Regions from separate parts of the Providencia lanzhouensis genome, predicted to be linked through region 2. Evidence: predicted binding sites of a transcription regulator. Region 2 holds the regulator's gene; each other region holds the start of a gene.
The links. Region 2 encodes PurR, which represses purine synthesis genes. Its sites were predicted from a motif close to CANGCAAACGTTTGCNTG; they were not measured.

Region 1: ACIH2S_RS01225 (NCS2 family permease) is a predicted target of PurR. The motif match lies at 4,340-4,357, and genes of this name have one in related genera.
Region 3: gltS (sodium/glutamate symporter) is a predicted target of PurR. The motif match lies at 2,209-2,226, and genes of this name have one in related genera.

What each region holds. Positions count from the first base shown of each region.
Region 1 is NZ_CP174123.1:263,606-273,648, forward strand. It holds gene pstA (phosphate ABC transporter permease PstA) at 1-10, shown strand, start outside; gene pstB (phosphate ABC transporter ATP-binding protein PstB) at 49-825, shown strand; gene phoU (phosphate signaling complex protein PhoU) at 839-1,570, shown strand; gene ACIH2S_RS01210 (ABC transporter substrate-binding protein) at 1,812-2,651, shown strand; gene ACIH2S_RS01215 (amino acid ABC transporter permease) at 2,726-3,478, shown strand; gene ACIH2S_RS01220 (amino acid ABC transporter permease) at 3,480-4,232, shown strand; gene ACIH2S_RS01225 (NCS2 family permease) at 4,460-5,794, shown strand; gene yihI (Der GTPase-activating protein YihI) at 6,221-6,739, shown strand; gene hemN (oxygen-independent coproporphyrinogen III oxidase) at 6,955-8,328, shown strand; gene ampC (class C beta-lactamase) at 8,519-9,661, opposite strand; gene ACIH2S_RS01245 (LysR family transcriptional regulator) at 9,816-10,043, shown strand, end outside.
Region 2 is NZ_CP174123.1:1,752,788-1,762,830, reverse strand. It holds gene slyA (transcriptional regulator SlyA) at 1-243, opposite strand, end outside; gene ACIH2S_RS08295 (DUF1289 domain-containing protein) at 751-990, opposite strand; gene gloA (lactoylglutathione lyase) at 1,175-1,582, shown strand; gene rnt (ribonuclease T) at 1,711-2,355, shown strand; gene ACIH2S_RS08280 (Grx4 family monothiol glutaredoxin) at 2,446-2,793, opposite strand; gene sodB (superoxide dismutase [Fe]) at 3,393-3,971, shown strand; gene ACIH2S_RS08270 (YnhF family membrane protein) at 4,060-4,143, opposite strand; gene purR (HTH-type transcriptional repressor PurR) at 4,411-5,436, shown strand; gene punR (DNA-binding transcriptional activator PunR) at 5,452-6,357, opposite strand; gene punC (purine nucleoside transporter PunC) at 6,480-7,703, shown strand; gene ACIH2S_RS08250 (helix-turn-helix transcriptional regulator) at 7,876-8,631, shown strand; gene ACIH2S_RS08245 (putative quinol monooxygenase) at 8,656-8,928, shown strand; gene ACIH2S_RS08240 (riboflavin synthase subunit alpha) at 9,010-9,687, opposite strand; gene ACIH2S_RS08235 (MATE family efflux transporter) at 9,970-10,043, shown strand, end outside.
Region 3 is NZ_CP174123.1:301,660-311,702, forward strand. It holds gene ACIH2S_RS01385 (AsmA family protein) at 1-646, opposite strand, end outside; gene ACIH2S_RS01390 (uracil-xanthine permease family protein) at 772-2,160, opposite strand; gene gltS (sodium/glutamate symporter) at 2,394-3,608, shown strand; gene recG (ATP-dependent DNA helicase RecG) at 3,726-5,807, opposite strand; gene trmH (tRNA (guanosine(18)-2'-O)-methyltransferase TrmH) at 5,817-6,530, opposite strand; gene spoT (bifunctional GTP diphosphokinase/guanosine-3',5'-bis pyrophosphate 3'-pyrophosphohydrolase) at 6,561-8,690, opposite strand; gene rpoZ (DNA-directed RNA polymerase subunit omega) at 8,710-8,985, opposite strand; gene gmk (guanylate kinase) at 9,042-9,665, opposite strand; gene ligB (NAD-dependent DNA ligase LigB) at 9,976-10,043, shown strand, end outside.

The DNA.
Region 1 (10,043 bases), 1.5 Mb from region 2:
AAAACACTAATCCCAGACGAATAAAAGAATTGATAGAGAGAAGTAGCCATGATTAATGCAAACGATATTGCAAACAGTAAAATTAAAGTTCGTGACCTTAACTTCTACTATGGAAAGTTTCACGCGCTGAAGAATATCTCTTTAGACATTGAAAAGAACAAAGTGACTGCGTTTATCGGCCCATCAGGTTGTGGTAAATCCACACTGCTGCGTACCTTCAACAAAATGTACGAACTGTATGGTGAGCAACGCGCAGAAGGCGAAATTTTACTGGATGGTCAAAACATCCTGACTGATAAACAAGACATCGCGTTATTACGTGCAAAAGTCGGTATGGTGTTCCAAAAACCAACGCCATTCCCGATGTCTATCTACGACAATATCGCGTTCGGTGTGCGTTTGTTTGAAAAGCTGTCCCGCGTCGAAATGGACGAGCGTGTGCAGTGGGCGCTAACAAAAGCGGCACTGTGGAATGAAACCAAAGATAAACTTCACCAAAGCGGCTACAGCCTCTCTGGTGGTCAGCAACAGCGTCTGTGTATTGCGCGTGGTATCGCCATTCGCCCAGAAGTTCTGTTACTCGATGAGCCATGTTCTGCTCTGGACCCAATCTCAACGGGGCGTATTGAAGAGCTGATCAGTGAATTGAAATCAGAATATACCGTGGTGATCGTTACCCACAATATGCAACAAGCGGCACGCTGCTCTGATTACACGGCATTTATGTACTTGGGTGAGTTGGTGGAATTTAATAACACTGACAAGATGTTCACCACCCCAGAAATGAAACAAACTGAAGATTATATTACTGGCCGCTACGGTTGATATGGAGCCGACGATGGATACGCTGAACCACAACAAACATATATCAGGGCAGTTCAACGCTGAACTGGAACATATCCATACTGAGTTGATGACCATGGGAGGGCTAGTTGAAGAGCAGCTCACCAAGGCTATCACTGCGATGCATAATCAGGATGAAGCCCTAGCGCGAGAAGTGATTGCCAATGACCATAAAGTCAACATGATGGAAGTGGCAATCGATGAAGAGTGCGTCAAAATCATCGCCAAGCGCCAGCCAACCGCGAGCGACTTGCGTTTGATTATGGCAATCTCAAAAACCATCGCTGAGCTGGAAAGAATCGGTGACGTCGCGGATAAAATCTGCCAAACCGCACTGGAAAAATTCTCTCAGCAGCACCAGCCATTGTTGGTGAGCTTGGAGTCATTAGGTCGCCATACCGTGCAAATGCTGCATGACGTGCTAGATGCTTTTGCGCGCATGGACTTGGAAGAAGCTATCCGTATTTATCGTGAAGATGAAAAGGTAGACCAAGAATACGAGGGGATTGTCCGTCAGTTAATGACGTATATGATGGAAGACCCGCGTACCATTCCAAGTGTTTTAACTGCGCTGTTCTGTGCTCGCTCCATTGAGCGTATCGGTGACCGTTGCCAGAACATTTGTGAATTTATTTTCTACTATGTTAAAGGGCAAGATTTCCGCCATGTAGGTGGAGACAGCCTTGAAAAAATGCTGACTAGCTCGAAAGACAGCAACAAAGAGTAACTGTTAAACCACTGGGGTGCTGGCCACCTCAGTGTTCATCTTCTTCATTTTCTTCTTGCTCGATAAGAGTCTTAATCTGCAACATTTTAGGGGTCGCTCCGATGGATTTTCGCCCCTTTTTTTATGTCTATTCATATTCCAAATTGATATAAATATATTATTTAATATTATTTCAAGTGCTAAGAAATAGTTGATAGCTTGTGATGGTCGATTTACACAAATTTACCGTTAGGGGTATTCAATGAAAGCTCGTTTTCTTACTTCCGCACTTTTAGTTGCAGGTCTGGCGCTGACAGCGAATGTCGCTAGCGCAGATAAATTAGATGATATTAAACAAGCGGGAGTGATCCGCATTTCTGTTTTTGACAGTAATCCCCCATTCGGATTTATTGATCCTAAAACCAAGAAACTCGCTGGCTATGATATCGATATCGCCCAAGCGATTGCTGATGATCTTGGCGTGAAATTAGAGCTGCGTCCAACCAACCCAGCTAACCGCATTCCACTGTTAACATCCGGCAAAGTTGACCTGATTGGTGCCAACTTCACAATTACAGATGAACGTGCAAAACAGGTGGATTTCTCCATTCCTGACTTTGCAACAGGGCAAAAATTTATCGCGCGTAAAGGCGTACTGAAAACCCCTGAAGATATCGCTCCACTGCGTATTGGTGCAGACAAAGGAACTGTTCAGGAAGTGACTCTGCGCGAACGTTTCCCGAATACCAAAGTTATCTCTTACGACGATACCCCGCAAGCTTTCGCAGCGCTACGTAACGGTAACGTACAAGCGATCACCCAAGATGATGCGAAGCTGGTGGGCTTGCTCGGTAACTTGCCAGAAAAAGTGAAAGCAGACTTTGAAATTTCACCATTTAGCTTAACCAAAGAGTACCAAGCGCTAGGCGCGAGCAAAGGAGAAACGCGTTTAATTGAAAACGTGAATGCTACCTTGCTGAAACTGGAGAAAGAAGGCAAAGCGAACGAGATTTATAACCGTTGGTTTGGTCCAGACACCAAAGCGGCACAACCACGTGGTGAATTCAAATTTGCCCCATTGAGCGAGCAGCCTAAATCTTAAGTTAGTCATGCAGTTTAGTGAGAGTAAACGCCCCTGCCATGTTGCAGGGGTTGTCAGTTATAGCGAGGCGAAATATGTTCGACAAATTTTTCAGCGGTGACTTCTGGTCTGCGCATCTACTAGCACCACAATACCTTGAGTGGTTTGGCTATGGCTTTTTGCTTACAGTCTGGATCTCGATTTGTACGATCATCGCTGCCACGCTATTAGGTTTTATTGCCGCCTCGGCAAGAGACAGCCAAATCGCGCCGCTACGCTGGTTTGTGACCGTTTATATTTCGATTTTCCGTAATACGCCACTACTGGTGCAACTGTTTTTCTGGTATTTCGCCTCGGGAGAAATTCTCCCTGAATCAGCGATGGAATGGCTGAATACTCCCCATGAAATTGAAATTTTAGGGATAACATTGGGTTGGCCATCCTTTGAATTTTTAGCCGGATTTGTCGGCTTAACGCTATACACCGTACCTTTCATTGCGGAAGAAGTGCGCTCTGGTATCCGAGGAGTGCGTCAAGGACAGAAACAAGCAGCTCTTGCTTTAGGGCTGACATCATGGCAGTCCATGCGTTTAGTGATTTTACCGCAAGCCGTAAAAATCGCGTTACCGCCGCTGTTAGGGCAATACATGAACGTCGTCAAAAACTCGTCATTAACGATGGCGATCGGGGTGGCTGAGCTTTCTTATGTATCACGCCAAGTAGATAGCCAATCATTACAAACATTTGCTGCATTTGGTTTAGCTACAGTACTGTACATTGCAATCATCGCATTTATGGAAGGCTGGGGTCAGTGGCGACAACAGCGTCAATTGGCCCAGGGGGTATAAGATGGATTTTTCAGTCATTACGGATAACTGGCAATATCTGCTATTTGGGGCTTATCCTGATGGTCCCTTGGAAGGGGCAGCACTGACGCTGATTATGAGCGTATTGGCTGGCGCTGCGTCTATTGTCCTCGGCACATTGGGTGGTATTGCGCTGGCGATGCTACGTGGCTTCTGGATGAATTTATTTGCCGCCGTTTTAGGTTTTTTCCGCGCCATTCCCGTCATCATGTTGATTTTCTGGACTTACTTCCTACTGCCTATTGTCTTCGGAACGGAAATTCCAGGCGTGACGGCGGTGGTGTGCGCATTAGCGCTGATCACTTCAGCCTATTTAGCGCACGGCGTGAAAGCGGGAATTTTAGCTATCGGTCAAGGGCAATGGAACGCTGGGCTTTCTCTCGGGTTTAACCGCTGGCAAGTTCTGTGGAATGTGGTGTTACCTCAGGCATTACGAATGATGGTGCCTTCCTTTATTAACCAATGGGTTGCGTTAATTAAAGATACCTCTCTGGCGTATATTGTGGGAGTGGCAGAGCTGTCATTCTTAGCAACACAGGTGAATAACCGTGAAATGATCTATCCGCTGGAAGTGTTCTTGTTTGTGGCATTTATCTACTTTGTGATGTGCCTGTCAGTAGAAATTATTGCCAATCAAGTGGCGAAAAAGCTCAGTGATAAAAGTGCAGCGCGCAGCCGTTCAGCAAAACGCGGTTGGCTGTTTTGGCGACGTCAAAAGCTGATTGCGCTTTCTTAATCGCACAAAGGCGGCTTAATCCCTCAATGGCGGTATGACAACCGCCATATCTCCCTCGATATTCATTTACAGTATCAGTCAGTTAGGAAATACGACTTATTTAAAATGACGCAATCGTTTTCTTTTGCATCGTTTAGTTGTACCATGAGCCGAAAAAAACTTTTTTTCGTGCCCACCACGCATCCATTGGCAATCTAGGGCATGACATTTCGACAAGGCGCATTTTAATGACTAATCAATCATCTGGCTCCTCGCAATCGCAGGGTCTGTTTCAGCGTGTGTTTAAATTACAAGAACACGGCACCACCGCAAGAACAGAGGTCGTTGCAGGGTTCACCACCTTCCTGACGATGGTATATATCGTTTTCGTTAACCCACAAATTTTGTCCGTCGCTGGCATGGATATCAAAGCGGTATTCGTGACCACCTGCTTAATCGCAGCCATCGGCAGTATTTTAATGGGCTTACTGGCTAACTTACCTATTGCTGTTGCACCCGCGATGGGGCTAAATGCCTTCTTTGCCTTTGTGGTCGTTGGGGCGATGGGCTATTCATGGCAAGTCGCTATGGGGGCGGTATTCTGGGGCGCAGTTGGCTTATTTATTCTAACGTTATTCCGTATTCGTTACTGGATTATCGCTAATATTCCCCTGAGTTTACGTGTGGGGATCACCAGCGGTATCGGTCTGTTTATCGCCATGATGGGACTGAAAAACTCCGGTATTATCGTCGCAAACCCAGATACCTTAGTGTCAATTGGTAACCTAACTCACCATAATGTGTGGTTAGGGGCATTAGGCTTTTTCATTATTGCCATTTTAGCTGCGCGTAATATTCATGCGGCAGTATTGGTATCTATCGCCGTGACGACGCTGATTGGTTTAGCGCTGGGTGATGTGAAATATACGGGCATTTTCTCAATGCCACCAAGCATTACCAGTGTTGTTGGACAAGTGGACTTTGCGGGCTCACTGGATCTGGCACTTTCTGGGGTTATCTTTGCCTTTATGTTAGTGAACCTGTTTGACTCCTCGGGCACCATGATTGGGGTAACAGACAAAGCGGGTATTACCAACGAGCGTGGAACTTTCCCTCGCATGAAACAAGCGCTGTATGTGGATAGCTTAAGTTCTGTGGCAGGCTCTGCAATGGGAACTTCGTCTGTAACGGCGTACATCGAAAGCTCTTCAGGGGTATCGGTGGGCGGTCGTACAGGTTTAACCGCGATTGTCGTCGGTGTGTTATTCCTGCTGACGATGTTTATCTCTCCGCTGGCAGGCATGGTTCCTGCTTATGCAACCGCAGGCGCGCTGATCTATGTTGGTGTTCTGATGACTTCAAGCTTAACGCGCGTGAAATGGGATGACTTAACGGAATCCGTTCCAGCGTTTATTACTGCGGTCATGATGCCATTTAGCTTCTCGATTACAGAAGGTATTGCGCTAGGCTTTATCGCGTATTGTGCGATGAAGATTGGTACAGGGCGCTGGCGTGATCTGGGTCTGTGTGTAATTTTAGTCGCGGCGATGTTTTTACTCAAAATGGTTCTCGTCGACGCCTAATATTCGTCATACTTCAAGCTGTGGCGTTGTTGTCTTCTCTCGGCTACTCGGGTCACATACTTATGTATGCTCCCCGAGATAACCTCGATTGACGCCTAGCCACAACTTGAATTATTTAGAATATTACTCAGGATATCTTTCTATTTTCTGGTGATATAGCTAGTTAGAGCATTGAAATGCTTAGGCAACTTGAGTTATTTAGAGCATTGCTCAAGGTGACTCTCTATTTTCTGGCGATACAGCTAGTTAGGCTCTCCCTTTTTGTTGCTTGCATGCAACTCAAATTATTTAAGGTATAATCATTAAAGTACTGTTGCGAATGCAAAGTGAGATAAAATTCACCTAAATTGCAAAGTAGTGCTTTCGCTGCTTAAGGGATCCTGCTAGATTCCGCTGCAGAAACTGATTTTATCAAGGTAGCAAACCATGAATTCACCGAAAAAACCGACCGCAAAACTGAAGAAAAAATACCGTAAGACGAAAGAAGAGCTCAACGCAGAAGGTCGTGAGCGTAAACGCGAGAAAAAACATCGCGGGCATAAGTCTGGTAGCCGTAACCAAGACGGTGCTTCGAATGGTCAAAAAAATGGGCAAAATGTTCAGGCTGACCCACGTATTGGCAGTAAAAAACCAATTCCACTGGTGGTTGAAAGTAACCAGCCAGTTGCGCGTCCTGTCGTGAAAGAAAAGCCAGTTGCTAAAGAAAAACTGACGCCAGAAAAAGAACTGGAAATGCTGGAAAGCAACGATCGCTTAGATGAGATTCTGGCACGACTGGAAGATGGCGAAACCATTACTGCGCAAGAGCAGCAATATGTTGATACCTGCTTAGATCGCATCGATGAACTGATGAATATCCTCGGTATTGAATATGCGGACGAAGACGGTGATGAAGAGGAAGAAGAGAAATTTGATGACATTATGCGCATCTTAAAAAGTAAATAATTGCCTCTCTATTCGTTCCTCCCGTGGTAAACGGGAGGAATTCTGCTTAATTTCTCGCCTATCTTCCTTTTCTTTGATGTTGCATCAAATCTGTTTTTCCTAACATCGCTATAATCTTTGCGGTATAGACTCTTTACATAAATAGCTAAAAAATAATCTAAAGAGATATAATTAACAGTGATGCTTTCGAGCTTGTGGTCAATTAAGGAATATCAATGTCAGAGCAAAATATCGTTTGGGATCTCTCTCTCATCCAGAAATATAACTATTCAGGTCCACGTTATACCTCTTATCCAACAGCCTTAGAGTTCAATCAAGACTACAACGAACAGGCTTTTGTTGAGGCAACCCAGCGTTATCCTGACCGTCCTTTGTCTCTGTATGTGCATATCCCGTTTTGCCACAAACTGTGCTATTTCTGCGGCTGTAATAAGCTAGTTACTCGCCAAAAACATAAAGCGGATGAGTATTTACAAGTCATTGAAAAAGAAATTATCCAGCGTGCCGCGTTACTTAAAAATCGTACAGTGACTCAAATGCACTGGGGCGGTGGTACACCAACGTATTTAGACAAGGTGCAAGTGAGCCATTTAGTTGGCTTGCTGAAAAAACATTTTCATTTTGCGCCTGATGCCGAGATGTCCATCGAAGTGGATCCCCGCGAAATCGAACTCGACATGATTGACCATCTGCGCAGTGAAGGCTTTAACCGCCTAAGCATGGGTGTTCAAGATTTTAATAAAGAAGTGCAAGTTCTGGTTAACCGCGAGCAAGATGAAGAGTTTATTTTTGCGCTCATTAAACGTGCCAAAGAGACTGGCTTCACTTCAACCAGTATCGACCTAATTTATGGTTTACCAAAACAAACCCCAGAAAGCTTCGCATTTACATTGAAAAAAGTGGCGGAGCTCGCTCCCGATCGTTTAAGCGTTTTCAACTATGCGCATTTACCGAATTTATTTGCAGCGCAGCGTAAAATTAAAGATGAAGACCTGCCAACGGCGGAGCAAAAACTGGATATTCTGCAAGATACTATCGCAACGCTGACATCCGACGGTTATCAATTTATCGGGATGGATCACTTTGCGCGCCCAGAAGATGAACTGGCGGTCGCACAGCGAGAAGGAATTTTACATCGTAATTTCCAAGGGTATACCACCCAAGGAGATTGCGATTTATTAGGATTAGGAGTATCAGCGATCAGCATGCTCGGCGATAACTACGCCCAAAATCAGAAAGATTTAAAAACTTACTACGCGCAAGTGGAAGAAAAGGGGCATGCCCTATGGCGTGGATTAGTGCTAACTGACGACGACTGCCTGCGCCGTGACGTGATCAAAACATTGATTTGCAACTTCCAATTGAGTTTTGCGCAAATAGAAGCGCTCTACCCAATTGACTTCAAAACCTATTTTAAAGAAGACCTAGAACTGCTGAAACCAATGGCAGAAGATGGGCTGGTGGAAGTCAGTGAAACGGGGATTAAAGTCACGCCACGCGGGCGTTTGCTGATTCGTAATGTGTGTATGTGTTTTGATGTTTACTTACGAAGTCAAATGAGGCAGCGCCAATTCTCCCGAGTCATCTAAATGTTCGTCATACTTCACGCCGTGGCTTTGTTGTCTGCTCTCGGTCACTCGGGTCACATACTTTTGTATGCTCCCCGAGATAACCTCGTTTGACGCCTAGCCACAACGTGAATTATTTAGAACATTGGATGCTTGGCATATGATTATTTTGAGTATTAAATTTCCTGCATATTCCGCGTTTGGCGCAGGGCTAGTGCTTCACTTTTTCGATGAGCTGGTAGGCAGTGTTGATGCGCTCAGGGATTGGGTACCATTGGTTGGAAAGCAGCACCACGGCGATTTTTTCTTCGGGAATAAATACCGCGTAGGTGGCGAATCCGCCGGTGGAGCCAGTTTTGTTATACAGTGAGCGAGATTCTGGTGGCATCGGTGGCTGAATGGCATCCACTTTTTGCGGTTTCAGTGCCATATCATCACGGTTACCTTGTTGTAACTGGGCGAGTGAAACTGGCCACGGATAACTTTCCCACATCAAATCTTGCACAAAAGAATCCGTCATATACACGCCAGCGTGCGTATCTTCCACCGCCTCTTGCCACGGTTTCGCTACGTTGGCCACTTGCATATTAATATCTAAAAAGTGGATCAAATCCTTCGCGTTGGATTTCAAGCCGTAGGCTTCATTATCTAAAATTTGTGGAGTTACACGCACCGGCTGATGCTGCTTGTTATACCCTTGAGCATAATTTTTTTGCTGATTTTGCGGTACCTGTAAATAAGTATGCTTCATGCCCAAAGCTGGTAACATCATCTTTTCTATTGCATCAGGGAATGACTGATTAAGTTGCTTAGCAGTCACCATGCCTAATAAACCCACACCAAGATTGGAGTATGAACGGTATTCACCAATAGGTTTTACAGGGGACCACTGCTGATAATAATGGATTAGCTCCGCGCGGTTAGTCACTGCATCCGGAACAAATAGCGATAAGCCTGAAGTGTGGGTGGCTAGATTCATCACTGTTACTTTATCAAATGCGCTATTTTTTAATTTGGGTAAATAATGGCTGACGGTTTGTGCAAAATCTAACTTACCTTGTCCTTGAGCATAGGCGGCAAGCGTGGCGGTAAAGGTCTTTGATAAAGAACCGATTTCATACAACGTATTGTTGCTCACAGGCACCTGAGTCTGTTTAGACTGCACGCCATAGTGATAGATAAAATGCTCACCATCCACGGAAATCGCAACAGACATTCCCGGAATTTGCTGCTGTTTCATCAACGGTTTAATAATGCTGTCCACATCGGATTGCGTTAATGCCACGCTAGATAGTGAGGTAAATGCCAAACTTAGGGCGACAAGCAGCCGTCCGCGACGAAAAAGATTTTTCATACAGATATCCATTTAAATAAAAGTTTTAGTTATGATGAGTGACAAACAAGAGGCGGTCACATACCAAAGGAAGCGTGATTCTGGTATCGGAGTATGCGGCTTTTTTGGCATTAGTTAAAACGATATAAAATTCGATGAGGTAAAAGAAAATCTTATGGCTGAAAATGCTCGCTACCGTTTACCCCTCAATGCACTCAGAGCCTTTGAGGCATCTGCGCGCCATCTAAGCTTTACTCGAGCAGGTATGGAGTTAAATGTCACTCAGGCAGCGGTAAGCCAGCAAGTTCGTGCGCTGGAAGAACAACTAGGCTTAGAGCTATTTATTCGTTTGCCTAGAGGGCTAGCACTGACCGATGAGGGGTTGGCATTATTGCCTGTCGTT
Region 2 (10,043 bases):
ACATGTATGACGAGAAATGAGCCTTTTTTCTTCTAATTGATCTAATGTTCTGACCAAGGAAGGTTGCTCAATACCAATTGCCTTTGCCAATTGAATCTGCGACTGCTCGGGCGGTAACTGGCTAATATTATGCAGTGTTACCCAATGTGTTTGCGTGAGTTTAAGTGGTTTGAGGCGATAGTCAATCAATGCTCGCCACATACGGACTACACGAGATAATTCAGTTCCAATTTGAGATTCCAATTTACCCTCCTTTATATAATTATAATGTCTAAAAAATATACCAAATACATATTATTTTTTGAATTATATATTAACTCCCTTTTATCTTTACAACCTTTTATTGAGCCAATACCTCATAAATACCTATATATAGTGAGCATCAATAAATCATTGAGTGATATACATCTTACTTTCCTCCATGATTTTTCATATAAAAACAATATAATCACTTAATAAGACAACCTATCAATTATCTTATTAATAAGAATAGCCTTACTCTTCTTTCGAATCTATCTATTTTAACCCTTATAGTAATTACAACTAACAATAAAAAATGCAATATCAAATAAACCCTTAAAAAACAAAGTAATATAGTTATTCTTAAAATTATGTCATTTACAGTTGATTTAAATGAACTTCATCATCATTTTGAATAAATAAAATTTTATTGAAATGTAACTATTGTAATTAATCTAAATGAATTAATTTTTGATTGAATTATCTTATTTTTAATAGTCTGATTATCAATCAAAATAGAGGTTGTTGAGGATCATTCATCTCTTCTTGAGCCACTTTCTTATTATTTAATCTTAAAAATCGCTGGCGACATAAACGGATTACATGACGTTTTTCTGCGTTAGTTAGCTGCAACCAACCAAAACGTTCATCTCGGGTTCGATAACAACCACGGCAATATCCCTGCTCGTTGGTCTGGCATATCCCACGGCAAGGGCTTGGAATATCAAAAAACTCAAGTTGTTCTGCCATCGTTAACCACCCGTAATATAAACATAAAATTATGATATACTCCCTCGAATTGAGTATAGCCATGATATGACTAAAAAATAAACCTCAATCGCTGTATTTAGTCATATTGCCACGTTATATTAATAGATAAATCGATTCGACTTTAAGCATTATTGCCTGAAGAATTTATAGGGAAACTACTATTATGCGCTTACTACATACCATGCTCCGTGTTACCGACATGCAACGCTCCGTTGATTTTTATACCAAAGTATTAGGTATGCGCTTACTGCGCACGAGCGAAAATACAGAATACAAATATTCTTTAGCGTTTGTCGGTTACAGCGATGAAAGTGAAGGTGCTGTTATCGAGTTAACTTATAACTGGGGCGTAACAGAATATGACTTAGGTAATGCTTATGGTCATATTGCATTAGGTGTTGATAATGTTGCTAAAACCTGTGAAGACATTCGTCAAGCAGGTGGAAATATCACTCGTGAAGCTGGTCCAGTCAAAGGTGGTACAACCGTTATCGCATTTGTTGAAGATCCAGATGGCTATAAAATTGAGCTCATCGAAAATAAAAGTGCGAGCAAAGGATTAGGAAATTAATCCCTCACATACATTTTATATTTTAGGTGGTGATAACCATCACCTAAAATATCTTCAGTATCTACCTGCAAAAATGCATTCCCTTTGGCATAATGAAAGCCAACCAGAAACTGTAAATTGAAAGCCTAATGTCTGAAAAAAATAACCCTAACTCACTGGTTAACCGCTTCCGGGGTTACTACCCTGTCGTTATAGATGTTGAAACTGGTGGGTTCAACCCTAAAACTGATGGTCTATTAGAGATAGCGGCCATTACACTCAAAATGGACAAAGATGGCTGGCTAGCCATTGATGAAACGCTGCATTTTCATGTAGAACCATTTGAAGGTGCGAATTTGGAGCCCTCTGCACTGGAGTTCACTGGCATTGACCCCACGAACCCCCTACGTGGTGCAGTGAGTGAATATGAAGCATTACATGCCATTTTTAAAACAATTCGAAAAGGTATGAAGAATACCGATTGCAATCGCGCGATCATGGTGGCTCATAACGCAAATTTTGATCACAGCTTTGTTATGAATGCGGCAGAACGCTCTGGGTTAAAACGTAACCCATTTCATCCCTTCGCAACCTTTGATACCGCCGCACTGAGTGGATTAGTTTTTGGACAAACCATTCTTGCAAAAGCTTGTGTCACCGCAGGTATTCCATTTGATGGCAAGCAAGCCCACGGTGCCCTATACGATACTAACCGTACCGCGCTATTATTTTGCGAGTTAGTCAATAAATGGAAAAAATTAGGTGGATGGCCACTACCTAGTGAGCCTCAATAACCTCGCCCCCTAAAAACAAAAAAACCGTATTAGTTTTAGGCTAATACGGTTTTCATCAATATAAGCATTAAAGCCTATTCAACCATTTAATTACTCAGTGATGGTTTCATCTGCTGGACGGTATTTGTCTGCAGTTTCTTTGATCAGAGCTTGTAATTCGCCGCGTTGGAACATCTCAACGATAATGTCACAACCGCCAACTAACTCACCACCAACCCATAACTGTGGGAATGTTGGCCAATTAGCATATTTTGGTAGCTCTGCACGAATATCTGGGTTTTGTAAAATATCAACGTAAGCAAAACGCTCACCGCAAGAAGACAGAGCTTGAACAGCTTGAGCAGAAAAACCGCAGCTAGGCAGTTTTGGAGAGCCTTTCATGTATAATAAGATTGGATTTTCTTTAACTTGGCGCTCAATTTTTTCGATAGTTGTCATTTTATATCCTAAAACGTGGGTGCTGATTTTGCAGTCACTGAGCCACTTTGAATCATTTGCAAGGCAACTCATTAGACAGAACACATTGACCGGTGTAATCGCCGGCATAGTCAAAACATCGCAAATTGTTCCGTGATTGTTTCATACAATATGCCAGTTTTATAAGGTGAATACTATAGCACTCCTATTTGCTGTACTCAAAAGGTGAAAAGCAAATAGCAACGTTTTCTTTTTACTATAAAAAATTCACTCTGGGTGTTTTTGCCGTGTAATCATGAGAGTTATTTGTTAATATATTAGCAAATTAATAACACTTGATGTATTTCCCTGCTCTTCAATGACAATAACGACACGCAGTGGAATAATTATTATGCAACTTACTAACAATTAAGGCATAAATAGCATCATGGAACAGGTTTTTTCTTACTGTAACCTGTATTCTGTTATGATAAATCATGACTTACAATGCGGCGCAATAGCTCACCACGGCTCGACGTCACTACACTAGAAGTAGATTAATTAATAGAAGTACATTTAATTTCGCTCATTTTACGAGCAAACACCCTAAACACTGAATAAAAGCAATCAAGGAGTACGCAATGTCTTTTGAATTACCAGCTCTACCTTATGCTAAAGATGCTTTAGAACCTCATATCTCTGCTGAAACCTTAGAATACCACTACGGTAAGCACCACAACACTTATGTTGTTAACCTGAATAACCTGATCAAAGGCACTAAATTTGAAGGTCTGTCTTTAGAAGAAATCATTAAAACTTCTGAAGCTGGCGTATTCAATAACGCGGCTCAAGTTTGGAACCACACTTTCTACTGGCACTGCTTGGCTCCAAATGCAGGTGGCGAGCCAACCGGTAAAGTTGCAGAAGCTATCAACAAAGCATTCGGTTCATTTGCTCAGTTCAAAGAGCAATTCACTGATGCCGCAGTTAAAAACTTCGGTGCAGGTTGGACTTGGTTAGTGAAGAAAGCAGATGGCAGCCTGGCTATCGTTAACACGTCTAACGCGGCAACACCAATTTCTGGTGACGATAAGCCAGTTCTGACTGTTGATATCTGGGAACACGCATACTACATCGACTACCGTAACGCACGTCCAAAATACTTAGAAAACTTCTGGGCGTTAGTTAACTGGAAATTTGTTGAAGAAAATCTGGCTTAATTTTAGTTCAGATCTAAAATGACTAAGGGCGAGTATAATACTCGCCCTTAATTATTTCTCATCCTTAGTAGATAGGATGGAAATGAAATCAGAAAATGTGCACAGCAAACAAAATAATTACAGCTAAAGAGCCAAACGCAGCTAGCAATCCATATTTAAAATCTGTATCCATGAGACCCTCTCATATAAAGAAATTGAATTATCAAATAACCATAAAATAAAAAGGTTATTTCAGTATACATGCACAAAAACGTAAAACCAGTGTCTATATCACATGTTATAACATCAATTATTTCTTTCGTTTTTGCGCTAGATCAGACAAAATCGACAACAAATCGCTAAATTATTGCCAGCAAAGGTACTATGCATCAATATGCAGGTAATTATTTAACTAGAATTATTTTAGAGACCAAGTTTTGGTTAGGAGTTTTTTCTTCTCATGGCAACAATTAAAGATGTGGCGAAACGTGCGGGCGTCTCTACCACAACCGTCTCCCATGTTATCAACAAGACGCGTTTTGTCGCTGATGATACAAAAACAGCCGTTTGGGCCGCCATCAAAGAGCTCAATTATTCTCCGAGTGCGGTTGCGCGTAGTTTAAAAGTCAACCACACCAAATCAATTGGTCTGTTGGCAACATCAAGTGAAGCCCCCTATTTCGCAGAAGTGATCGAGTCTGTCGAGAATAGTTGCTATGAGAAAGGCTATACTCTAATTTTATGTAACTCTCACAATAACTTAGGTAAGCAAAAAGCGTACTTGCAAATGTTGGCACAAAAACGTGTCGATGGGCTACTTGTGATGTGTTCAGAATACCCTGACACCTTGATAGGTATGTTGGAAGATTACCGAAATATCCCAATGGTCGTCATGGACTGGGGTACCTCTCGCGGGGATTTCACTGACAGTATTATTGATAACTCTTTCCACGGTGGTTACTTAGCGGGTCGTTACCTTATTGACCGTGGTCACCGTGAAATTGGCGTGATCCCTGGCTCTCTCGAAAGAAATACAGGTATTGGGCGTTTAACCGGCTTCAAAAAAGCCATGGAAGAAGGCAAAGTCACATTAAAAGATGAATGGATTGTTCAAGGGGATTTCGAGCCAGAATCAGGCTATAAAGCGATGATGCAGATCCTCAGTAACAAGCACCGCCCAACGGCAGTCTTCTGTGGTGGAGACATCATGGCGATGGGGGCAATCTGTGCGGCTGACGAGATGGGATTACGTGTCCCTCAAGATATTTCCATTATTGGTTATGATAACGTGCGTAATGCACGCTATTTCACGCCTGCATTAACCACAATTCACCAGCCAAAAGAGCGTTTAGGTCAAATGGCGTTTGCGATGTTGCTCGATCGTATTGTGAATAAACGCGAAGATGCGCAAACGATTGAAGTTCATCCGCGTTTAGTTGAGCGCCGTTCCGTGGCTGACGGTCCATTTATTGATTATCGCCGCTAAGTCTACCTCAGCACATTAGCTCGCAAACCACTCCGCGTTGAGCGTTTCGCTATCACCAAGATAGTCAAGAAGCCATCTCAACGCTGGAGATGTATCATTCTCAACCCACGTTAAGCAGCAAGGGCTTTCAGGAAACGGCTGTGCTAATTTCAGCTCAACAAGCTTACCTTCTGCACACAATGGCGCTGCACGGTGCTCAGGAACCATTCCCACACACAGGCCATTTTCCAAACACGCTAAACCACTTTCCCAGTAAGGCACAACTAAGCGACGTTGGTTATCCAGCGCCCAAGTATCTCTTTTCGGTAAGCTTCTTGAGGTATCTTCTAAGCACAAACTTGGATATTCACGCATTTGATCATCTGTCAGTTTGCCCTGAATTTTTGCTAATGGGTGATCGGGGCTCGCAACACAACGCCATGACATAAAGCCCATATCACGGAAGCTATAGCGCTCTCCAATTGGTGAAGCACGGGTCGCTCCAATCGCAACATCCACACGTCCATCGGCTAAAGCATCCCAAACTCCATTAAACACTTCAGGGTGGATATACAGTTCAATATCAGGGAAATGACGATAAAAATCCAAAATCAGCTGTTCCGTACGCTGCGGTTTTACGATGCAATCAACAGCAATACTGAACTGTCCGCGCCATCCATTGGCGACTTGTTGGCATTGATGTCGAGTATCAATCATTTTTTTGATAACACTTCGACTTTCTTTAATAAAGATAGCCCCGGCTTCCGTCAATACCACATCACGGTGACGACGTTCGAATAGCGGAACTGCTAACCATTCTTCGACTTGTTTTACTGTGTAGCTGATCGCTGAAGGGACTCGATGCAGCTCATCCGCAGCACCACTAAAGCTTCCCGTTCGAGCAACTGCGTCTATGACTTCAAGTGCATGAGCTGACCACATTTTCTTTCCTTTCAAATTATTTGATAGCAGAGTCCAAATATTACCGTTTCACAACGTAAAAAAATAGCCTATACAATAAGATAACTATCAACATTATTTTAAATATAGATTAAGCAAAAACTATGACAAATACTGCGACAAAAAACTCCTCTGGATTTTTGATTTATCTTGCTGGCCTAAGCATGCTGGGGTTTTTAGCCATCGATATGTATCTGCCTGCCTTTGGTTCAATGCAAACAACCTTAAATACGACTGAAGGCGCTATCAGCGCATCATTAAGTATCTTTCTAGCGGGCTTCGCGTTTGCCCAGCTATTATGGGGACCCCTTTCAGATAAATTAGGACGCAAACCTATTCTCATTGTTGGGCTTTCGCTGTTCATTATTAGCTGCCTAGCAATGATTTGGGTCACCGATGCCACTCAGTTATTAATCCTTCGATTCTTGCAGGCCGTTGGCGTTTGTTCTGCTGCGGTTTTATGGCAGGCCCTCGTTATCGACCGCTATAACGAAGCTGATACCCAAAAAGTATTTGCCTCTATTATGCCTTTAGTGGCGCTTTCTCCTGCATTAGCGCCACTTTTAGGTGCCTGGGTGCTTGAACACAAAAACTGGGAATTTATCTTCATCGTGCTGATGATGGTGGGCGTTTTACTCCTGCTACCGACTTTGATGCTAAAAAAAGTGGCACCGAAAGTCATCGCAGAAGAAAACCAGCCACAAACCAAAGTTTCCTTTGCTACCTTGCTAAGCTCCCCTGTTTTCAGTGGTAACGTACTTGTGTACGCAGCATGTAGCGCTGGCTTTTTTGCATGGCTAACGGGTTCGCCGTTTATTCTACGCAATATGGGCTTTAACCCTGCGGATATCGGCCTGAGTTATATTCCTCAAACACTGGCATTTATTGTCGGGGGATACGGCTGCCGCTTCGTATTAGCTAAAGTTCGCGCTGAAACGTTGTTCCCAATCTTGCTAGCGGGTTATGCCGTTAGTATGATTATTCTCTTTGTGATGGCGATTTATACGCAGCCAACATTAACCATGATTTTGGTTCCATTTTGCTTTATGGCAGCAATGAACGGAGCATCATACCCAATTGCAGTCGCCAAAGCCCTCAATACGTTCCCATCTGCTAGTGGTAAGGCTGCTGCACTACAAAATGCGTTACAGTTAGGGTTATGTTTCTTAGCCAGTTTATTAGTGTCTGCTCTTACATTTGACCCTTTACTCGCTACAACTGGTGTGATGGCATTTACTGTAATCCCAATGATTATAGGCTATTTCATGCAGCGTTGTGCCAGCAAATCCAATAATGCGATTAAGCACACTGAATATCAGCATGACTAATCGTTAGTTAACGTTATTTTTTGGCATCATAAAAATCAGTTCCGTTACTATTATTAATAACGGAACTGATTTTTAATAAAACGTTATTTGGTTAATATATCGTTTATAGAGTTAATTTTTTCCCTATAACACGCTATTATTAGCATATTCAATTATGACGTTTTGAAGAGCCATGCTGAAACAGTATTATCCTCCTGATGAATTAAAAGAATTTGTTAGTTCAGTTTTGATTATCAAGAAATTTACTGATGCTATTAAGATCTTCCCAGGCACAGGTGCTGAAATATGGGTTTCGACTGAAAATATCAGTATGTCGACTCACGAACATACATCCGTCAATCCATTTCAGTTAATCATCCCCAGAGTCAATATATTTACGGCTATCCCGAATAATGCCAGCGTGATGGTTCTACGTATTCGCCACGATGCCCTACGTTTTTTACTTCCCCAACGCACGTTAAATTATACGGATATCCCTACTCCGCTTAGCCAAGTTTGGAGTGATAACTGGTTTAAAGCATTGGCCAATTCTTCTTTTAAAGAGTTGAATTCGTGTTTTTATGTCACTAAAGCAACAAAAAAAAACCATTTTATTGACCAAGTTATCGATTCCCTTTATCGCAATCCAAATAAAAAAATTACCGAAATTGCCGATGATATTGGCTACAGCGCACGCTTAGTTCAAAAAGAGTTTTTAAAAGAATTTGGGATCACGCCAAAACGGTACCAGATCAATTGTCGCTTAGAGCAAGTGATGAAAACCATGGTAAAGGAACAAGATACTTATCGTTGGTTTGAAACGGGTTATTATGATCAATCCCACTTTTATCGCGATTTTAAGCGTTACTTTACCATGACACCATCGGCGTTTTTAAAGTCAAATTATTCGCTTTTTTACAATACAAAAACAAAGTCTCCATTAAGATAGTTCTGAGTACATAAGGAGAATGGTATGAGTATTGTTGTATATGCCCAAATCACTACCGAAAAAAAGGACGGGTATTTAACGAAGAAAATCGTTAGCGAAATTGCCAAACGCAGCCGGATGGAAAAAGGATGTTTGCAGTATGACCTGATGGCAAAAGAAAATGGCTACATTGTGTTTGAAGAGTGGGAAAATGCACAAGCATTAGAAATGTATCAAAAAAGCGCTCATTTCAAACAACTTGTTGACGCGATTGAACGTGACAATGCCATTTTTTCGGTCAATTTTAGTGAGAAGTAATAGAATATTCCGGTGAATTTATTACCTACCGATTCAACAGATTATAGCTCTGCATAGAGCTATAATCTTATCAGGTCAAAACTAGATTGACGATTTTTCGCTATCTACTGAGTCATCACTCTCTTGTTTCTGCTTCAATAACATTTCTTGTTCTTTCTGATGCAAAACACGCTCAACAGTATCAACAATAGCTTGAGTTTGTGGGTCAATCTCAATGTTGACTTTATGACCCAGTCGTTTGCTACCTAGTGTTGTTCTCGCCAACGTTTCTGGGATCAAATGCACGCAGAAACGGTTGTTGATAACATCTCCGACCGTTAAGCTGATTCCATCAATCGCCACAAATCCCTTATGCAAGATATACCTCATCAAGGCTTTATCATAAATAGATAGCCAAACTTGATGATTATCTTCAGAGGTGAAAATCTTACTAATTTCTGCGGTGGTTACAATATGACCCGAAACCACATGTCCGCCAATTTCATCACCATATTTCGCAGCACGTTCAATATTAACCACATCCCCTTCTTTTAAGTCACCTAAATTAGTGAGGCGCAATGTCTCTTTGATTAAATCAAAGCTAACGTACTCCCCCTCAATTTTAGTCACCGTTAAACAGCAACCGTTATGCGCAACGGATGCACCGGTTTCTAAACCCACTAATAATTCCGGTGTGAATTTCATGACATGAGTACGGAAATTAGCTCTTTCCGTGATTGAGATAATTGGAGCGGTTCCTTGAACAATGCCTGTAAACATAATGACTCTCAGTGCAGTGAATTAATGAACTCAGTTTACCTAAGAATTTTCAGAGATCTATCTTATTTGAGTGGTTATATTTATGCTGCCATCACAAAACATTTAAACGGTTTCTATACTAATCTGCTGTTTTATTATTCTTATCTATAACTATGTTGGATTGGTTACATAAAAGAGATAGAATAAGGGGTTAGCATTAACTATCTGATTTTTTAGTAAATCATAGATTTTCATTCCGCTTTTTTCTTTTTTTAATTCGAAACTTATTGTGAAGGTGTATGCGTGCAGAAATATATTACAGAAGCGCGTAGCTTGTTGGCTCTCGGTATCCCTATCTTCTTTGCCCAATTTTCCCA
Region 3 (10,043 bases), 1.5 Mb from region 2:
ACCATTTTCCTTTACCCGTGATCGCCCCATTATTGAGGTAGCCGCTGATTTGGCTAAAATCTGTTACCTTTTCTTGTAATTTCCCCGTGACCGCGACATTTCTAAAAGGGAGAGAATTCAAGGTTAATTGATTGGTAGTAAAGCGAAAATCACCATAACCAAATGGATTTTCAGTTGTTGGTTTCCATGGAGTTATACCCCCAGTAAACCCTGCGACTTGAACGGTGCTTTTGTCTTGAGTTAATTGAATCTGGCTATTTTCAAATTGTAGGACTTTTGCAGAAAGCGGTAACGGCGATGTGTTCTCGGTAAAGTTTGCAGATAAGTCTCCTTGAGTGATGGTTAAGCGTTGAATAGCTTCGCCACTGAAAATATGCCGCCAATTGACATCCACCACAATTTGCCGAGCATCTAATTCTAGCTGCTTGTTGCTTGATTCAATCTTAATGTCTTGGAAAATAAATTTACCCGGATCGGAGAATTGATGTCCCATAATGCCGACGTTAATGTCATAAGGCGTAAATTTGCTCAGAAGTTGGCTGGCGTAACCTGCTCCCCATCGAGTTTGTAAGGCAATATAGCAGGCAAGAAATACAATCAAAAGAAGCAGAAAAATATAGCCGAAAAACCTCAGTAACCCTTTCACGTTTGTCTGCTCCCTTATTAATCAGATAAAAATATAAATTGCCGATATGTTTAATATATCGGCAACTCAAGGATAGCATACAGAAGAACCGCCGGCGTGTTCAACTCTTGCGGCGGTATAGGGAATTATTTTTCGTGAGGGAAAATCAAGTTCAGTACAATCGCAGTTAAACCACCTGCTGCAATACCGGATGAAAACAGGGTTTTCAGCCAGTCAGGCGCAAATTGTAGGATTAACGGTTGCTGAGAAACCCCCATTCCTACGGCTAGAGACAATGCAATGATCATAATTGCGCGGCGATTGAGTGGCTCGCGAGAAACGATACGCACACCGGACGCAGCAATTGTGCCGAACATCACAATGGTAGCACCACCTAGAACAGGTTCAGGAATTTGTTGCACAAAACCTGCCACTGCTGGGAACAGACCCAGTAGCACTAGCATCAACGCCACTAAGTAACCCACATAGCGGCTAGCAACACCTGTTAATTGGATAACGCCATTATTCTGACCAAAGCAGGAGTTAGGAAAGGTATTAAACACCGCTGACACCATAGAATTTAGTCCATTGGCTAATACACCGCCTTTAATACGTTTCATATAGAGAGGTCCGCGTACTGGCTGCTCGGAGACATCTGACGTTGCTGTGATATCACCAATGGTTTCTAGCGACGTCACCATAAAAATTAGAATTAGTGGAATGAGTAAATTCCAGTCAAAAGAGAGACCATAATAAAAAGGTTCAGGGATCGTAATCAGAGATTGATTGGCATCACTGGCTTGCGTAGTTGGCAGCATATTCATCCACCAAGCAGCAAGGTAGCCTACTGCCATTGCAATCACTAATGATGCAACGCGTAAGTACGGGTTCTTCTGGCGAGTTAACAGGATAATGACGGCTAACACAATGCCTGCAAGAATGAGGTTATCAGGGGAACCGAATGTGTTATCGCTCAGTGCACTGTAACCCCCACCAATTGAGGTTAAACCGACTTGAATCAGTGATAAACCAATGATCATGACCACAACACCAGAAACCAGCGGCGTGATAACTCGGCGAGCTAAATGTAAGAAACGCGATAAGATAACTTCGGTCAGTGCTGCGACCATTAATGTGCCGAATAATGCCGCCATCATGGAAGGGATATCGGCTCCGCCTTGCTTGAGTGCAACTCCCCCCATAATCAACGGTGCAACAAAGTTGAAACTGGTGCCTTGAATGGAAAGTAATCCTGAGCCGACAGGACCCCACGCGCGGATCTGAATCAGAGAGGCGATTCCTGAAGCAAACAATGACATGCTGATGATTCGCTGGGTGTCATGAGCGGGTAGCCCAAGTGCTTGGCAGATAAGCATTGCGGGGGTAATCACCGCGACAAACATCGCTAATAGATGCTGTCCAGCAGCAAACAGCGCCTGAGGTAAAGGTGGCCTATCTTCAAGGCGATAGATCAGTTCGCTTTGGTTTTGTACTGTTTTTTCAACATTTTGTTCTTCAGATGCCGTTGCGTTCATTATTCCAATTCCACTAGCAAAAAGCGCATTTTAAAGAGAATAATACAAAAAGCAATCGGTTGCGCAAAAAAATTAAGGTGGATATTAAACTAAGAGCGTCACATTTTTATATGTTTTAACTTGTATTTATCGCGATTTTTTTTTCTAATCCATGCACCTGCTTTTGGCGTTTTAAGGAAAAAAATAACGTCTAATTAGTTTTAAATAATATTAACAACAGACGAGGTACATAAATGTATCATCTCGATGTCTACGGCACTCTGGTCGCTGCTACACTCGTGCTATTACTCGGACGTAAACTGGTAAAGTCAGTTTCATTTCTTGAAAAATACACTATCCCTGAACCCGTTGCAGGGGGATTATTAGTCGCTTTTACCCTGTTAGTGGTTAAGCAAGTATTTGATTGGAGCCTCTCCTTCGACTTATCACTGCAAGAACCGATGATGCTCGCATTCTTTGCGACCATTGGTTTGAATGCTAACTTAGCGAGCTTAAAAGCTGGCGGTAAAGCATTGTTAATTTTCATTTTTGTCGTTGTCGGTTTATTGCTAGTTCAAAACACAGTCGGTATCGCACTTGCGAAATTATTAGGTTTAGACCCTCTTATGGGGCTATTAGCCGGCTCAATCACTTTATCCGGTGGACATGGTACAGGCGCCGCTTGGGGTAAAATCTTTACTGAAGATTATGGCTTCAAGAGTGCAACTGAAGTTGCAATGGCTTGTGCAACCTTTGGTTTAGTACTTGGAGGGCTTATTGGTGGCCCTGTTGCACGTTTCTTAATTCGCAATATCCCAACACCTGGTACCGCGGATGAGGACAAAGATGTTCCTACCGCATTTGAAAAGCCACAATCCAACCGCATGATCAACTCGATGGTGTTGATTGAAACTATTGCGTTGATCGCTATCTGTTTGCTAGCAGGAAGCTGGATTGCAGGGCTACTATCAGGCACCGCATTTGCACTGCCTAAATTTGTTTGCGTATTGTTCGTCGGTGTTATCTTAAGTAACAGCCTATCTTTACTTGGTTTTTATCGAGTATTTGACCGCGCGGTTTCTGTGATGGGTAACGTCAGTCTATCCTTATTCTTAGCCATGGCATTAATGAGTTTAAAACTGTGGGAACTGGCGTCTTTAGCAATCCCAATGTTAGTCATTCTCGGCGTTCAAGCTTGCGTTATGGCAGGATATGCGATTTTTGTTACCTTCCGTGTGATGGGTAAAAACTATGATGCTGCTATTTTAGCGGCGGGTCATTGTGGTTTCGGTTTAGGGGCAACACCAACCGCTATCGCTAACATGCAAGCGGTAACCGATAAATTTGGTCCATCTCATCTAGCATTCTTAGTCGTGCCGATGGTAGGGGCATTCTTTATCGATATTGTGAATGCGTTAGTGATTAAGTTCTACTTATGGTTGCCAGTTTTCCCAACGATTGGCGGCTAGTACAGAACAAGTATTGAAGTAAATACAAACATATATAACTAAATGTATAAATAAAGCAGGTATTGCCGTGGACATGGATGTGTTCACGGCAATTTTCATTTTAAGGAAGGAAAAAGCTTAAGCGTGGCTATATTGCTCGCGCTCAGGGAGCCAGCGTTCAATAATCTTTTGAGCATGCTCAGGGTAGTTTTGTTGAATATGTCGTGCCAACCGTTGCACTTCTGGCAACATATATTGATCTCGTAGCAAGTCTGCCACTTTAAAGTCCGCATTCCCTGTCTGCCTGGTACCTAGCAGCTCTCCGGGGCCTCGAATTTCTAAGTCTTTTTGGGCAATCACAAAGCCATCATTACTGTCTCGTAAAACTTGTAAGCGCTGCTTGGCGGTATGAGTGAGTGGCGTTTTATAAAGTAGCACACAGTGAGATGCGACAGAGCCACGACCAACCCGCCCCCGTAGTTGGTGCAATTGTGCTAATCCAAGCCGTTCGGGGTTATCAATAATCATCAGGCTTGCGTTCGGAACATCCACCCCGACTTCGATAACGGTGGTAGCAACAAGTAACTGTATTTCGTTATTCTTAAATGCCGCCATAATGCTTTGCTTTTCGGCGGGTTTCATTCGACCATGGACTAGTCCAACTTTGAGTTCAGGTAGGGCCAACGCGAGTTCTTCGCTGGTAACTTGGGCAGCTTGCGCTTCAAGTACCTCTGAGTCATCAATCAATGTGCACACCCAATAAGCTTGCCGTCCTTCCTCTAAACAGGCTTGGCGAACGCGCTCGACAATATCACTACGTCGGGTGTCTGGAATCGCCACAGTAGTGACCGGAGTTCTTCCTGGTGGAAGCTCGTCAATCACTGAGGTATCGAGATCGGCGTAAGCAGTCATTGCCAGCGTGCGTGGGATTGGCGTAGCGGTCATGATTAATTGATGTGGGTGGAATCCTTGCTGTTCACCTTTCTCGCGCAAAGCGAGCCGCTGGTGAACGCCAAAGCGGTGTTGTTCATCAATGATGACTAACCCTAAAGAGTGAAAGCTCACTTGCTCTTGGAAGATGGCATGGGTACCGACTACCATCGAGACTTCACCACTCGCAATGGCATCTTGTTGTTGCTGGCGGGCTTTACCTTTTTGTTTACCTGCTAACCAGCCTACTTTGATACCTAGAGGTTCAAACCATTGCTTAAAGGTATTTGCGTGCTGCTCTGCAAGAATTTCAGTCGGTGCCATTAAGGCAACTTGTTTACCATTTTCAATGGCACACAGTGCGGCTAATGCAGCCACAAGTGTTTTACCGGAACCGACATCACCTTGGATCAAACGCATCATTGGGGCATTTTTTCGTAAATCAGTTTCGATTTCTGCTACGACGCGTTTTTGCGCGTTAGTTGGTGAGAACGGCAAATTTGCCAGTAAAGGCGTTTTAAACTTTCCAGATGAAACCAATGGTTCAGCATAGAGCCGTTCATTGCCAGCCCGAATGGCAAGCATACTTAAATGGTGAGCCAGTAACTCTTCGAGGATCAAACGCTTTTGGGCTGGGTGATGCCCTTTTTCCAACTCTTCTAACGAAACATCCGGTGGTGGAGTGTGTAACAGTCGGATGGCATCGGGGAGGCTAATTAGGCTACGGCTGAACTCTTCGGGCAGTAACTCTTGAATATTGCCACTTTCTAACATGGTGAGCGCTTGCTCCATCACTTTACGCAGTGTGGCTTGGCGGACACCTTCGGTTGTCGGATAAACCGGAGTTAGGTTCTCTTGAAGGGCGATATTATCCGTTTCTTGAGAGACTTTATATTCAGGGTGAATAATTTCAGGTCCTGTATTACCACGACGCACTTCTCCGTAGGCAGTCACTTGGCGACCTTCGGCTAAACTGTTTTTCATTGCAGCAGAGAAGTTGAAAAAACGCAGCGTTAGGTTGCCTGTACCATCGCTGATCAGGCAGGTCATCATTCTTTTACGTCCAAAAACGACTTTGGTTTGTAGAACGTGACCAGTGATAGTGGCTGTTGTGCCGGGCATCAAGTCTTTAATCTGATAAAGACGCGTATGATCTTCATAACGCAGTGGAAAATGCAGAAGCAAGTCCTGAACTGTGTTCAACCCGATTTTACTCATTTTTTCTGACTGGCTGGCACCAATGCCATGAAGTGAAGTCAGTGAAATGGTATTAAGCAGACCACGGTTCATGTTGATTCCTTAACTGAGTTGTTTTCTCTTCATTTTTTCAGAAAGCTGCATTTGTGCCCACCAAGCATCATCAGCTTCTATCTGACCTTGCTGATTGATAAATGGGCGAGGAAGCCCTTTGCGTTTAGCAACTTCAGCCAATACAGGATAGCCGCCTTCAAATAGCCATTCTTGTTGTTCTTGCTCAGATAATAGACTATTTTCTCGGTCATACATGCCTGCGAGTTGGCGCTGACGTTGGGCTTCATACAAAATAAGTGCAGAGGCGACAGAGACATTGAGTGACTGCACCATACCAACCATTGGGATGATAATATGTTGATCTGCAAGGGCTAATGCCTTATCCGAGATACCCGTTTTCTCTTGTCCCACCATAATACAGGTTGGGCGGGTATAATCAATTTCTCGAAAATCGACAGCCGTATCTGACAGATTCGTGACTAAAATCTGCATACCTTGGGATTTTATCTGAGTAATGGCGCTTTCGGTGGATTGGTGCGAGATGACTTTTACCCAACTATTACTTCCCGCTGCAGAGGAGACGGAGAGTTTAACCTGTTGGTCTGGCCAAATGGCATGAATTTTATGGATCCCGACTGCATCAGCACTGCGCACAATTGCAGAAACATTATGAGGCTTATGAATTTCTTCAAGACAAAGTGTTAGGTCGGGCTGCCGCATCGCCATCATTTGGCAAATGCGGCGATAGCGGCGTTCATTCATAGTGAGAGTTCGTATTTTTAATGATATCGACTAATTACGGTTACGGCTGACGCGTAGAACATCTGGCATGATACGAATTTTACGCATCACGTTAGCCAATTGAATACGGTTTTTAATCGACAAGCGAATAAAGGCGCAGTAAACACGACCATCTTTCTCTTCAGTGTTCATGCTTTGAATACTTGAGTTCGCATCATTGATAGCGGCGGTCAAGTTAGCAAGGGCACCTTGATGGTTTATCATATCAACTTTAATTTCAGCGATAAAATCCGTGTCTGTCTCGGTATCCCACTCAACAGCCATAAATTTATCCGGTTCTTTCTGATAACCACGGATATTACGGCAAGATTCATGGTGAATAACCAATCCTTTACCTGGGCTAATATGCGCAATAATTGGGTCGCCCGGGATAGGACGGCAGCATTTAGCAAAGGTAATTAAGACTCCATCAGCCCCTTTGATGGACAGCTTATTACGGTTCTCCGTAATCACTGGTTCTTCAACGGCACTTGACTGAGCACTCTGAGGGTTACTTTGCAAGTTACGAGCTACTACAACACTCATGGCATTACCTAAACCAATTTCGGCAAGTAAATCGTCAATAGAGTGGAGCTTCATGCGAGCTAATTCGGCATCAATACTTTCACGAGGTATATCCGTGATTTTGGTGCCTGTACCTAGCGCATGATTGAGTAGGCGACGACCTAAATTAACGGAGTCTTCGCGTTTTAAATTCTTCAGTAACTGACGGATTTTTGCACGTGCTTTTGAACTTACCACAAAGTTCAACCATGCCGCATTTGGTCGAGCGCCTGGAGCCGTAATAATTTCTACCGTTTGACCGCTAGAAAGTGACTGGGAGAGTGGGTAAGGTTGGCGATCAACTCGTGCACCCACACAGGCATGCCCGATGTCAGTATGCACGGCATACGCAAAGTCCACCGGTGTTGCACCTGTCGGTAATTCGACAATACGACCTTCGGGAGTGAAAACGTAAATTTCATCAGGAAAGAGATCTGATTTTACGCTTTCAATAAATTCAAATGAGCTTCCCGCACTCTGTTGGAGTTCGAGCAAGCTTTGCATCCAACGCTGAGCTTTCACCTGCGCAGTGGTTCCCAATTCGCCTTGTTCTTTATATGCCCAGTGAGCAGCAACACCCATTTCAGCCATTTGGTCCATATCTTCAGTACGAATTTGTACTTCGACAGGTACCCCATGAGGCCCAATTAATGAGGTGTGGAGGGATTGGTATCCGTTAGCTTTAGGAATAGCAATATAGTCTTTGATTCGCCCCGGACGAGGTTTATAAAGACTGTGCATTTGCCCTAAAACACGGTAGCAGGTATCAACGTCTTCAACGATGACCCTAAAAGCATAGATATCCATAATGGAATGGAATCGCTGCTCTTTTTGATGCATTTTCCGATAGATAGAATACAGATGTTTTTCGCGACCACTGACTGTACAGGGTACACCTGCTTCCGTTAATCGACCGTCAATTTCAGAAAGGATTTTTTGGATCATTTCTTTACGGTTACCACGAGCGGATTTCACCACTTCCTTGATAACACGATAACGGTTTGGATACAGCGCTTCGAAACCTAACTCTTCGAGTTCGGTTTTAATATGGTGGATACCTAAGCGATGCGCGAGAGGACTGTAAATTTCCAGTGTTTCACGCGCTATGCGGCGACGCTTATCGGGTCGTAATGACCCAAGCGTGCGCATATTGTGAGTACGGTCTGCCAGTTTGATCAAAATGACACGGATATCTTTCACCATTGCCATGATCATTTTACGGAAGTTTTCTGCTTGAGCTTCTTTCTTGTCGCGGAAATTCAGCTTATCCAGTTTGGAAACCCCTTCGACTAAGCCGGCGACGGTAGTTCCAAACAGCTGCTCTATGTCTTGAAATGTCGCTGGAGTATCTTCAATCACATCATGAAGTAGCGCAGCCATCAGTGTTTCATGATCCAAACGCATTTCAGCCAGAATACAAGCAACAGCAACAGGGTGAGTAATATAAGGCTCACCACTGGAACGGGTCTGCCCTTCATGAGCATCCCGTGCGACAACATAGGCTTTTTTCAGTAATTCAACTTGCTCTTTTGGGAGATATTGCTGAATTATTAGATTTAGGCTTTCAAACAGATACAAGGCAGACCCACCTTAGTAACTAGCGACGACCTTCAGCGATCGCAGAAACTGCCTGCATTTCAGCGGCTTCTTGCTCTTGCTGTTCTTGGCGTTCACGCACATCCAAAATGTGACCGTTAATTAAACCTTCTTCTACTTCACGTAGCGCGATAACAGTGTGCTTATCGTTTTCTTCTGGAACTAAAGGATCTTTACCACCAGTTTGTAACTGACGAGCTCTACGTGCTGCGACCAGTACGAGGTCAAAACGGTTACCAATTTTTTCTACTGCGTCTTGAACAGTTACGCGTGCCATAAGTGTGCTACTCCAAAGAAATAAAAAAATGACCTGATATGATACTGAAACTATTCTCAGTCTGCTAGTAATTTGCTGATTAAAGCATCATGTCGCTGGACTTGGCGACCTAATCTCAAGCGCTCAGCACGCATGATAGATTGTAAATCGCTCAGTGCGGTGTTGAAATCGTCGTTTACAATGACGTAATCGTATTCATTGTAATGCTCAATTTCGCCAACTGCTTGTGACATGCGCTTTTCAATGACTTCATCACTATCTTGACCACGACCACGCAGACGGCGATATAGCTCATCTTTTGATGGCGGTAGAATAAAAATACTACGTGCCTCTGGCATTTTCGCGCGAATTTGCTGAGCACCTTGCCAGTCAATATCGAGAAACACATCCACGCCACTATTTAAGACTTCCTCAATAATGGGTTTTGAGGTGCCGTAGTAGTTACCGAAAACACAGGCATGCTCTAAAAAGTCATTGTTCTCAACCATCTGAAGAAATTCAGCTTCAGAAACAAAGAAGTAATGCTCGCCATGAATTTCGCCTGGGCGTGCAGCTCGAGTTGTATGAGAAACAGAAACTTGAGTGTCATACAACGGTTGTGTCTTCAGTAATGCTTGGATAAGACTGGACTTACCTGCGCCACTAGGAGCAGAGAGAATATATAACGTGCCTTGTATCATGATGATTTCTTGAATATTTGTGGGTTAGACATAAAAGATAGTGATAAACCCTACATAGTATACACGTACTTAAGACAACATGCAGCGATATCAATTAACCATGAAATAAGAGTAAAAAAGTTTTGGTTATTGGAAAATTGTGAACGCCTTCCAGAAAATAAATTTAACTTAATGAAAATACCATCTGTTTTGCGAAGCGCTATGCAATTAACGGCATTGCCTGCTGCTACCCTTGATTTATTGACTCAGAATGCAATGCAACACATAGCGGTTCGGAACATGGTTTAAACTTAAATATAATAGGGACATTATGTATTATTTTTCAGTCAGGAAACTCTGGAAATTTGGTTGGTTCTGCCTATTACTTCAATCTGTTAT